Regions from separate parts of the Sinobaca sp. H24 genome, predicted to be linked through region 2. Evidence: riboswitches for the same ligand, from Rfam matches in the RefSeq annotation. Region 2 holds a riboswitch; each other region holds the start of a gene.

Evidence for each region. A riboswitch is a leader RNA that binds a small molecule or an ion and turns the genes downstream of it on or off. The one in region 2 is predicted to bind thiamine pyrophosphate.
Region 1: it holds a riboswitch for thiamine pyrophosphate, as region 2 does, so the genes downstream of both, MMY81_RS27710 (ABC transporter ATP-binding protein) here and MMY81_RS01190 (acetylornithine deacetylase) in region 2, are expected to answer to the same signal.
Region 3: it holds a riboswitch for thiamine pyrophosphate, as region 2 does, so the genes downstream of both, thiD (bifunctional hydroxymethylpyrimidine kinase/phosphomethylpyrimidine kinase) here and MMY81_RS01190 (acetylornithine deacetylase) in region 2, are expected to answer to the same signal.

What each region holds. Positions count from the first base shown of each region.
Region 1 is NZ_JALBWT010000037.1:25,841-29,117, forward strand. Features, by position in the region: gene MMY81_RS27700 (ABC transporter substrate-binding protein) at 1-311, opposite strand, end outside; gene MMY81_RS27705 (ABC transporter permease) at 311-1,075, opposite strand; gene MMY81_RS27710 (ABC transporter ATP-binding protein) at 1,072-1,851, opposite strand; TPP riboswitch at 1,982-2,084, opposite strand; gene MMY81_RS27715 (DUF1516 family protein) at 2,203-2,592, shown strand; gene MMY81_RS27720 (potassium channel family protein) at 2,625-3,277, shown strand, end outside.
Region 2 is NZ_JALBWT010000001.1:202,144-205,420, reverse strand. Features, by position in the region: gene MMY81_RS01200 (pyruvate oxidase) at 1-120, opposite strand, end outside; partial or broken gene corA (magnesium/cobalt transporter CorA) at 245-1,159, opposite strand; TPP riboswitch at 1,294-1,396, shown strand; partial or broken gene MMY81_RS01190 (acetylornithine deacetylase) at 1,477-2,758, shown strand; gene tenA (thiaminase II) at 2,761-3,277, shown strand, end outside.
Region 3 is NZ_JALBWT010000029.1:56,051-59,327, reverse strand. Features, by position in the region: gene thiE (thiamine phosphate synthase) at 1-423, opposite strand, end outside; gene thiM (hydroxyethylthiazole kinase) at 416-1,249, opposite strand; gene thiD (bifunctional hydroxymethylpyrimidine kinase/phosphomethylpyrimidine kinase) at 1,280-2,077, opposite strand; TPP riboswitch at 2,202-2,301, opposite strand; gene MMY81_RS25150 (efflux RND transporter permease subunit) at 2,340-3,277, opposite strand, start outside.

The sequences.
Region 1 (3,277 bases), on a different contig from region 2:
GCCGTAATGACGTCCGGCTGATAGCTGATACCAAGATCCACTTCCCCTGCAGCGGCCAGATTCAAAGGATCCGTCGGATTCGTTGGAAACATAATATTCACGTCGAGCCCCTCTTCCTCGAAGTATCCTTTTTCCTGGGCCGTGTACAAATAGCTGTGCACCGCGTTGGGGTACCAGTCCAGCATAATATCAACTTCCTGCAGCTCTTCGTTTTCTGCCTGCTGTTCGCTTTCGCTTCCACATCCCGCCAGTACTGCAGCCCCTGCAGCAAACAGTACGGCCTGCCTGATCCATTTATTCCGCTTATTCATTATCTATTTCCTCCTTTTTTTGTAGTTGCATATTCTACTGCTTTTACTGCCAAAAAAAGACCAATGCCTACGAGCGACAACAGAACAATCGGTGCAAATACGCCGGCTGCGTCCATCTGCGTCATCATCCTGCGGCTGAAATATCCGAGTCCCGCATCTGCTCCCAGCCATTCTCCAATAGCCGCACCTATGACACTCAGCGTAACTGCAACTTTTAATCCAGAGTAGAAAGAAGGAAGGGCCATCGGTACCTGAACTTTTCTGAAAATCTGCCAGCTTCCGGCGCCCATCGTCCGAAGCAGATCCTGCATATCCCTGCTTGCTGTCCGAAGACCGTCAAACGCCCCGACTGTGATTGGGAAAAAAGTAATCAGCACCGTAACAGCGACTTTGCTCCACATGGAATAGCCAAACCACAAAACAAAGATCGGAGCAAGTGCAATAATCGGTATGGTCTGCGACGTGATAAGTAAAGGAAACACACTCTTTTCCACCACCCGGCTCCGGCTCATCAGCACCGCAATGCCAACTCCGCAAACAATTGAGATGCCAAGTCCGGTTCCTATAACGAGAAGTGTGGCCGGCAGGTGTACAAGAAATAATATATCAGCGAGCTCCACCAGCCGTTGCAGCACCGCAGACGGTGCCGGCAGTATATAAGGCGTGTCATACCAGCGGGCTCCTGCTTCCCAGATAATAAAAAAAACAGACGCAAGCAGAGCCGCTCCGATGTAAGAAACGCCTGTCCCTTTCCAGCCATTCATCGCAGCCTCTCCTCCCTGCGCATTCTTTCAATCAGCTCCCGCTTCAGCTTTAAGAGCTCCGGGTGATCCCGTGCCCCCTCGTCTCTCGGCCTTGGAAGCGGGACAGTAATTTCCGTGAGGGGACCCTTTATCGGCGGTTCGGTAAATAATAAAATACGATCGGATAGAAATAACGCTTCTTCGATGTCATGGGTAATAAAAATAAGCGTCTGCCTTGAAGCCTGCCACTTCTCAAGCAGCCACTCCTGCATCATAAAACGGGTTATGGAATCAAGCGCACTGAATGGTTCATCCAGCATGAGGATGTCGTTTCCTCCTACTACGGCACGAAGAAAAGACACGCGCTGCTTCATTCCACCGGACAGTTCATGTGGATACTTATGTTCGAGACCCCCGAGGCCGAATGCTTCTAAATGAGCGGATACCCGTTTTCCTGCCTCTTTTTTGGAAAGACCGTTTATTTCCAGAGGAAGCATGCCATTCTCCAAAATGGTGCGCCAGGGCAGCAGCATATCCTGCTGCGGCATGTAGCCTACCCTGCCAAGCCTTATGCCGGAATCTGATCCGTGCAGATGCACAGACCCATTGACTGGATTGCTTAACCCTGCGGCAAGCCGGAAGAACGTTGACTTTCCTGAGCCGCTCGGTCCAAGCAGGCTGACAAATTCTCCTTTCTCCACTACAGCCTGCACCTGCTCGAAGATCGGTGCATCGGTATCAGCATAGGCATAGGTCACATCCCGAAATTCCAGTGCCGGTTTCTGCTTTTTATTCATTTCCGCCCCCTTTTTTACATGTGCCTTGCTTTCCCGGAACTTGTATCTGCACACAAAAAAGCCGCTCCAGTAGAGGAGCGGCGGAAAAATCGTTCTATCATTAAAAACAGCACGAGAGGCTGCTTTTTCAGGTGAACATTCCGCACTTTCCTCCGCTGGTGTTATCCAGATCAGGTTCCAGGGTTAGGATGAATATCATCCCTCTCAGCTTTGCAGCACCCCTAGTGCTTGTTATATGATTTGTCTTTGCCTCTTAAAGATAGCACATATTCGAAATGGTTCATACCGGAAGTTTTATTCCAGAAAAATCTCTGCTCCTGTAACACGTACACGCATGATATGATTAAGAAAATGTCTACATTAGGAGAGTCTATTATCGCTGATACCATACTCACTATACATCTTGCTGCTGTAGCAGTAGTTATTCTGCTCGCAGGTGCTGTTTATATATTTCACAAGACCAATATGAATCGGACCGCTGTTCTTCTTCACTACCTGCTTCGATTCTTCTATCTGCCGCTGCTGTTAACCGGCGGGCTTGTTCTCGGTCTTCGTCCCGTTTATTTAGGCGGCCTGTTTAAACTGGCCTGCGGCTTAATAAGCATCGGATTAATTGAAGTTTACTTTGTTCACTTATTCAAGAACACCGGCCACCCTCTCTTCGTCCGTTTTGTGATAGGATTTGTTATATTTACTATTATTTTAGGATTGCTGCTCCCTCAGGGCATTTATTTACTATAAGACGAATTTGACACATAAAGGAGCGTTTTCCCATGGCAAAAAACAAAAAACAATTTGCTGTTATAGGCCTAGGCCGATTTGGAGGGAGTATCTGTCGGGAACTTTATCATTTAGGCTATGAAGTTCTTGCGATTGATCAGGATGAAGAAAAAGTGGACGAATACGTCACGTATGCTACGCAGACAGCCTGCATCGACTCTACGGATGAAAAAGCATTAAAGTCCCTGGGTCTTGGCAACTTTGACCATGTGGTTGTCGCTATCGGTGACCATATTCAGGCAAGTGTGCTTACGACACTTGTATTAAAAGATATGAACGTACCGATTGTCTGGGCCAAAGCCCAGAATAAATACCATCAGAAGGTGCTAGATAAGATCGGCGCTGACCGGGTAGTACACCCGGAATTTGATATGGGAATCCGTGTTGCCCACAACATGACTTCGGAAAAAGTTATTGATTTCATCGACTTGAGCAATGATTACACAATTGTCGAAGTGTATGCTACAAAAAAACTACACCGTAAAACCTTGATTGATTCAAATGTCCGGGCCACGTATGGCGTGACGATTCTTGCGATTAAACGAAATGAAGACGTTAATGTATCTCCCCGCCCTAATGATCAAATTGAGCAGGGAGACATGCTGATTGTTTTAGGTCACAAAGATGAGATCCGCCGCTTTGAGAA
Region 2 (3,277 bases):
CTGTTTTCGGAGTTCTTCCATCAGTTCATTAATAGAATCACCCGGCATTCCAAAAATCCGGTCTACCTGCCACGTGTGTAAAAGATCAATCACCTGTTTACCGGCTGTTTGTTCGAGCATTAGAACATCCCCCGTTTCATAGTGTTATATAGGTTAAACCATTCCCTGTTCACGGACTATTAAACAATTCTTTCCAAACGTAGAGGTCTTATGCTACTTAAAAATATTGAACCAGCCTTTCCATTTAAACAAAAGCAAAAACGCCTGCTGTGCCGGCCATCGCTGCGAGAGTAATAAAATAGCCGTTATCTGCTGAAAGCTCCGGCATGTTCGTAAAGTTCATACCATACAGTCCGGCAATAAAGGTAAGCGGAATAAAAATAGTAGAAACAATAGTCAAAGTCATCATAATTTCGTTCATTCGATTGGAGTTGATCGTCTGATAGTTGTCCCGCATATCAGAAGTCATCTCGCGGTTCGATTGAATGAGTTCAGTCTGTTTTAATAAGTGATCATATATGTCCCGGTAGTATGCCTTATGTTCCGTAATAAGTTCCAGGCGCAGGTCAAGCATCCGGTAAAGAAGATCCCGCATTGGTACGATAGTCCGGCGCAGCTGAAGAAGGTCTCCGCGGATATCAAACACTTCATCAATCAAAGCCCCATATGTTTTGTCCGCGTCTTTTTCTTCAATTTCGTTCAGGCGGTCTTCCATTTGATAGAGAGGCGGGAAGTACGCGTCAACCATCTTATCGATAACAGAATAAATAATGTAATATGGCCCCTTATCACGAAAATCAGCAGAGGCCAGGGCCTTTTCCCAGACTGCATCTATCTCCGGCGAGGCGCTTAAGTGAAAGGTCACGACAAAGTTACTGCCGGAAAGATATCTACTTCTTTTTTAGCAAAGGTGTCCTTCTGAAGCGAATGCATGACAAAAAAACTCAAAATCTTCATAGTGATCGTATTTAGGGCGCTGCATGGAATGAAAGCAGTCTTCCACAGCGAGCGGATGAAAAGCAAAATCCTGTTCCAGCCGGGAAGCTTCTTCATCCGCAGGGTCTCTAAAATCAGCCCAGAACCATTTAATCGTGTTATCTGCCAGCAGCACAGAAATATCTTCATTTTCTTTCCACTCATTATGTATCGTAACCGCCATTGTGCGAATCATGGACGTGCTCCTTTCTGTATCTTAACCAACATATATAAATAGCCTATTTGTCACCAGGTCAAACATGCGGTTGTATGAAAACGCAATATATGATTTACTGGAAATACAAATGAATAATCACGCATCACTTCTAGGGGAGCTGTATAAGCTGAGAAAAGGAGACATCCTTGACCCTTATTACCTGATCTGGTTCATACCGGCGGAGGGAAGAAGCGGAAGACGGTTTCGTTGTCTTTGCTTCTTCTTTCAGGAAGAAGCTTTTTTGTATTCTAGATGCGAATCAGCCATTTGATGGGGGAGCAGAGATAATGACAGAACTATCCGGACTGTTAACACATATGGAAGAGAAGCAGGAAGATCTTCTCGAACTGGTGAGGACCTTAATTTCTTACAAAACACCGGCACCACCGGCAAGATACAGCAGAGATCCAGGCGTTTATTGCTTCGTATGTAAAAGAAATGAACTATGAGGTCGACACCTGGGACGTTTACCCCGGTGATCCTAACGTTGTAGCGACGAAAAAAGGAACCAGTTCATCCAAATACCACAGTCTTATACTGAACGGACATGTCGATACAGCAGAAGTGGAAGGATCAGAATGGACAACAGACCCATATCAGGCAGAAGTAAAAGATGGCTGGATTCAGGGGCGCGGGGCAGCCGATATGAAAGGCGGGCTGGCCGGAGCTTTATTTGTGCTGCGTATGTTCCATGAACAGGGAATAAAGCTTCCAGGTGACCTGACGCTGCAGTCAGTCATTGGAGAAGAGGTTGGTGAGGCAGGAACGCTTGCCTGCTGCAGGCGCGGCTACACAGCAGACTATGCGCTCGTTGTAGATACGAGTGATCTTCACATTCAGGGCCAGGGCGGCGTGATTACCGGATGGATTACGATCAAAAGTCCGGAGACGTTCCATGATGCCATGAGACGGAATATGATCCATGCAGGAGGCGCAGTAAGGGGAGCCAGTGCAATTGAAAAAATGATGGTTATTATCCAGGGCCTGCAGACGCTGGAAAGACAGTGGGCTGTAGAAAAGAGTTACCCCGGCGTTCCGGCCGGAGCTAACACGATTAACCCGGCCGTCATTGAAGGGGGAAGGAACGCGGCGTTTGTAGCAGATGAATGCCGGCTTTGGGTGACGGTTCACTTCTACCCGGATGAAACACATGAATCTGCCGCTGCAGAAGTAGAAGCACATATACGGAATGTGGCATCAGGAGATCCCTGGCTGCAACATCATCCTCCTGTATTTGAATGGGGCGGTACGTCTATGATTGAGGACCGGGGAGAAATTTTTCCATCGCTTTCGGTTGATAAAGAACATAAGGGGACGAACATGCTGGCAGACTCCCTGGAGAAAATATCTGGAGAAAAAGCAGTCCTTGATGTTTCTCCCACTGTAACAGATGGAGGGTGGCTTGGAGATGCCGGTATCCCAACAGCTATCTTTGGACCGGGGACGCTTTCGAATGCACACGCCGTGAACGAACAACTTTCTATTGATCAGCTGCTTACATTTACGAGAACGCTTGCCGTTTATATATACGAATGGCTGCACTCAGAAAAGAACGAGGAGGAATAGATATGTCATTCAGCCGCACGCTTCAGCAGAAACTGGAGCCGATCTGGACCAAAAACCACAGCCATCCATTTGTTACCGGGATGGGAGACGGGACATTGGACAAAGATGCATTTCGTTATTTCATGATTCAGGATTATTTGTATTTAAAAGAGTATTCCCGCTTGTTTGCAATGGGAACGATGAAAGCCCGGACACTAAAAACGATGGGGGAGTTCGCCGATCTGCTGCAGTCTACTCTGAATGAAGAAATGCAGCTGCACCGGGAATACAGTGCTAAGCTGAATATTACAGAAGAAGAACTGGAGCAGGCAGAGGCAGCCCCTGTCACTTTGGCTTATACAAGATACATGCTGCATGAAGGACAAAGCGGCGGGCTCGCCGAGCTGACAGCGGCCCTGCTTCCGTGTATGTGGAGCTACGCAGAAATCGGACGGGATTTAAGCCGTATACCCGGCGCTGCTGAGCACGAGTTATATGGAGAATGGATACGGATGTACAGTGATCCTGGTTTTCAGGAGC
Region 3 (3,277 bases), on a different contig from region 2:
ATCCTTTGATGTAGTGGCGTACATAGGTCCTGTTCCAATATAATCGGCCTCGTCCTGTACAGCTTTTTCGGCTTCCTTCAGTGTTTTTGCCGACACGCCTACAATCATATGGGCCGGTAGTTTCTTTTTTACACTAGAAGCGGGCTCATCCCCCTGGCCAATGTGAACGCCGTCCGCCCCGATCTTTACAGCAAGATCGACATCATCGTTTACAATAAACGGAATGCTGCGGCTTCGGCATACAGCAAGCAGTTCACGAGCCAGCTCTTCTTTTTGTTCTGCCGTTTTTGAAGCCGGTCCTTTTTCACGAAACTGAAAGCAGGTAATCCCGCCCGCGACCGCCTGCTCGAGTACTTCAGCAGGATTTTTATCCGTATCCTGGCTGCCCATAATAAAATAAAGCAGCAGTGTTTCTTTATTCATAAGTGCCTTTCAATGCTTCTTTTTTTAGTGTCAGCTGCTGTCTGATATCCATATCCCCTACATGGTACAGGGCGTTCAGCAGCTCTACCTGAAACGTGCCGGGTCCTCTCATCGAAGCAAATCCGCCGGCTTTTTCAGCCGCTACCCCGTAGTAGCCGAGCGCTGCGGCTGCGCCGTATGCCACATCGTCCGTCACCGTCAGAAAAGAACCGATCAGGGAGCTTAGCAGACAGCCGGATCCGGTCACTCTTGTCATCATCGAATGGCCATTATGGATGCGGTACATATCTTTTCCATCCGTTACAGCGTCAACCGCTCCGGTAACCACGATAGGAAGCTTCAGTGCCTGAAAAGCACGTTCTGCCGTTTCTGCTGTTCCTGACTGGGAGGATCCTGAGTCGACTCCGCGTGTGCTGCTTTCAAGTCCTGCGACAGCGGCAATTTCTCCTGCATTGCCGCGGATAAGGGAAATATCTATTTCTTTTAGAAGCCGGCGCGCTGTATCCGTGCGGTAGGCTGTAGCACCGGCCCCTACCGGATCCAGCACTACCGGAATGCCTTTTTTGTTTGCCGCTGCTCCAGCAAGAAGCATTGACTCCACCTGTAATTGGTTCAGCGTTCCAATATTAAGCACAAGCGCATCTGCGGCAGCCGCCATATCTGCGGCTTCTTCTTTTGCATTCGCCATCACAGGCGACGCACCGGCCGCTAAAAGGCCGTTTGCCGTAAAGTTTGTTACGACTACGTTTGTAATGTTATGAATAAGAGGCTTTGCTGTCCGCATTTCATGCAGAACTTTATATACTTTTTTTCCTTCAGAATGCATCATGTTCTCTTTCCCTCCAGGTCATTTCATTTATTTCTCTAAAAATCGTCCCCAGTGATTAACCGGTCCGCTGCCGTGTCCGATATTGAGCGGATGGCTGATCGCTTTTGTAATAAATTCCTTAGCCAGCTCACATGATTTGATGACGGGAATGCCTTTCGCCCGATTGGCAGCAATAGCCGCAGAGAATGTACATCCCGTCCCGTGCGTATGCTTTGTATCAAATCGATCCGCTGTCAGATGAATAAACTCTTTCTTATAATATAACACATCAATGGCCGTATCTTTGGCGTGTCCACCCTTTACAACAGCAGCCCCGGCTCCCATCTCATCGACCAGCAGACGGGCTGCTTTTTCAGCCTCTTTTATCGTAGATACGTTTACGCCGGTAAGCTTTTCGGCTTCTTCCATATTAGGAGTCACGACTTCTGCTATAGGCAGCAGCCGGTTAATCATCAGCTCTGTCGTTTCTTTATCCATTAACGAGTCACCGCTTGTCGCGACCATCACCGGGTCTACAATAATCGGCAGATTTTCCCGTTCCAGCCGGTCCGTGATGCTTTCAATCATAGATGGCAGAGCGATCATGCCGGTTTTTACCGCCTGAGGCCGGATATCTTCGAGTACTGCTTCCAGCTGTTTTAGAATGGCTTCATTTTCCATATGCCAAACGTCTTTGACCCCTACGGTATTCTGGGCAACGACGCTTGTAATAACCGCCATTCCATAAGCCCCGACCTCCTGAAATGTTTTTAAGTCGGCATGAATGCCTGCGCCTCCAGTAGGGTCTGTTCCCGCTATCGATAATACTTTTGGTATTTCCGCCATGATTTGTTCCTCCGTTTTTAGGTGTACTCACCACATCCGGGACAGCTTTTACTTTTCTGCTCTCCCCATATAAAAAAGCCGCCCCTTGAAAGGAGCGGCTTTTGCTGACTATGCCAGCCTGATAAAAACGCACGCTCCACTTTCCTACGCTGGCTTTACCCAGATCAGGTTCAGAGGGACAAAGGAATTTCCTTATCTCAGCATATGCGCCCCTAGTGGTTGTCTTTATTTCATGTTACGGGAGAGAAAGCTTTATTGTCAATTAATCATTTATTTCTCCCTGCTTCTGCCGCTTTTTTTCGCGTTTCTGTTCTTTCTTTGCCTTTTTTTCTTCTTTTCTCATTTTACGGAAATTTTTATCCATAAAGCTGTACAGTACTGGAATAACAAACAACGTCAGGAAAGTGCTGCTGACCAGCCCGCCGATAACGGCAATACCCATCGGCTGCTGAATTTCCGCTCCTTCCCCGATGCCGAGTGATAAAGGAACGACGCCAAGAATCGTTGTCACGGCTGTCATAAGAATAGGACGGGTTCTCTGTTTAACAGATTCCACAATAGCTTCTTTGGAAGCCATGCCTTTTTCTTTCTGCTGATTAATATAGTCTACCAGTACAATCGCATTGTTCACGACAATACCAGCCAGAACGATAAGCCCGATAAAGACGGTAACGCTTAGAGGAGTCTGCGTGATGGCAAGCGCAATGCTTACTCCTATGACCACGAGCGGTACGCTGAACATAACGATAAATGGATATTTGAAAGATTCAAACTGGCCGGCCATGACTAAATAAATAAACAGCAGGCCGAGAATAAAGGCAAATATCATACTGTCGAGCGCGTCATCCAGCAGTTCCTGCTCTCCCGAATAGGCTAGAGAGGTACTGTCTGCCATATCATTGCTTTCATATATATCCGTTACTAAATTAGATGCCTCATTCAATGTGGTATTCGAACTGTAGGCGGCTGTTATTTCCACGCTGCGCTGCTGATCATCACGGTTAATAACGGCGGGCCCGCTGCCTTCTTCAATGTCAGCTACTTCCCCGAGTTCAATATACTCGCCTTCCTGATTGGCAATCAGCAGCGTTTCTAAATCTTCTGCTGTTTCCAGTTCTCCGGTTTCATATTGAACCACCACATCGTACGTTGTGCTCCCCGGCGTCTGGATCGTTGTTGCCGTCTGGCCGCGGGTTGCAT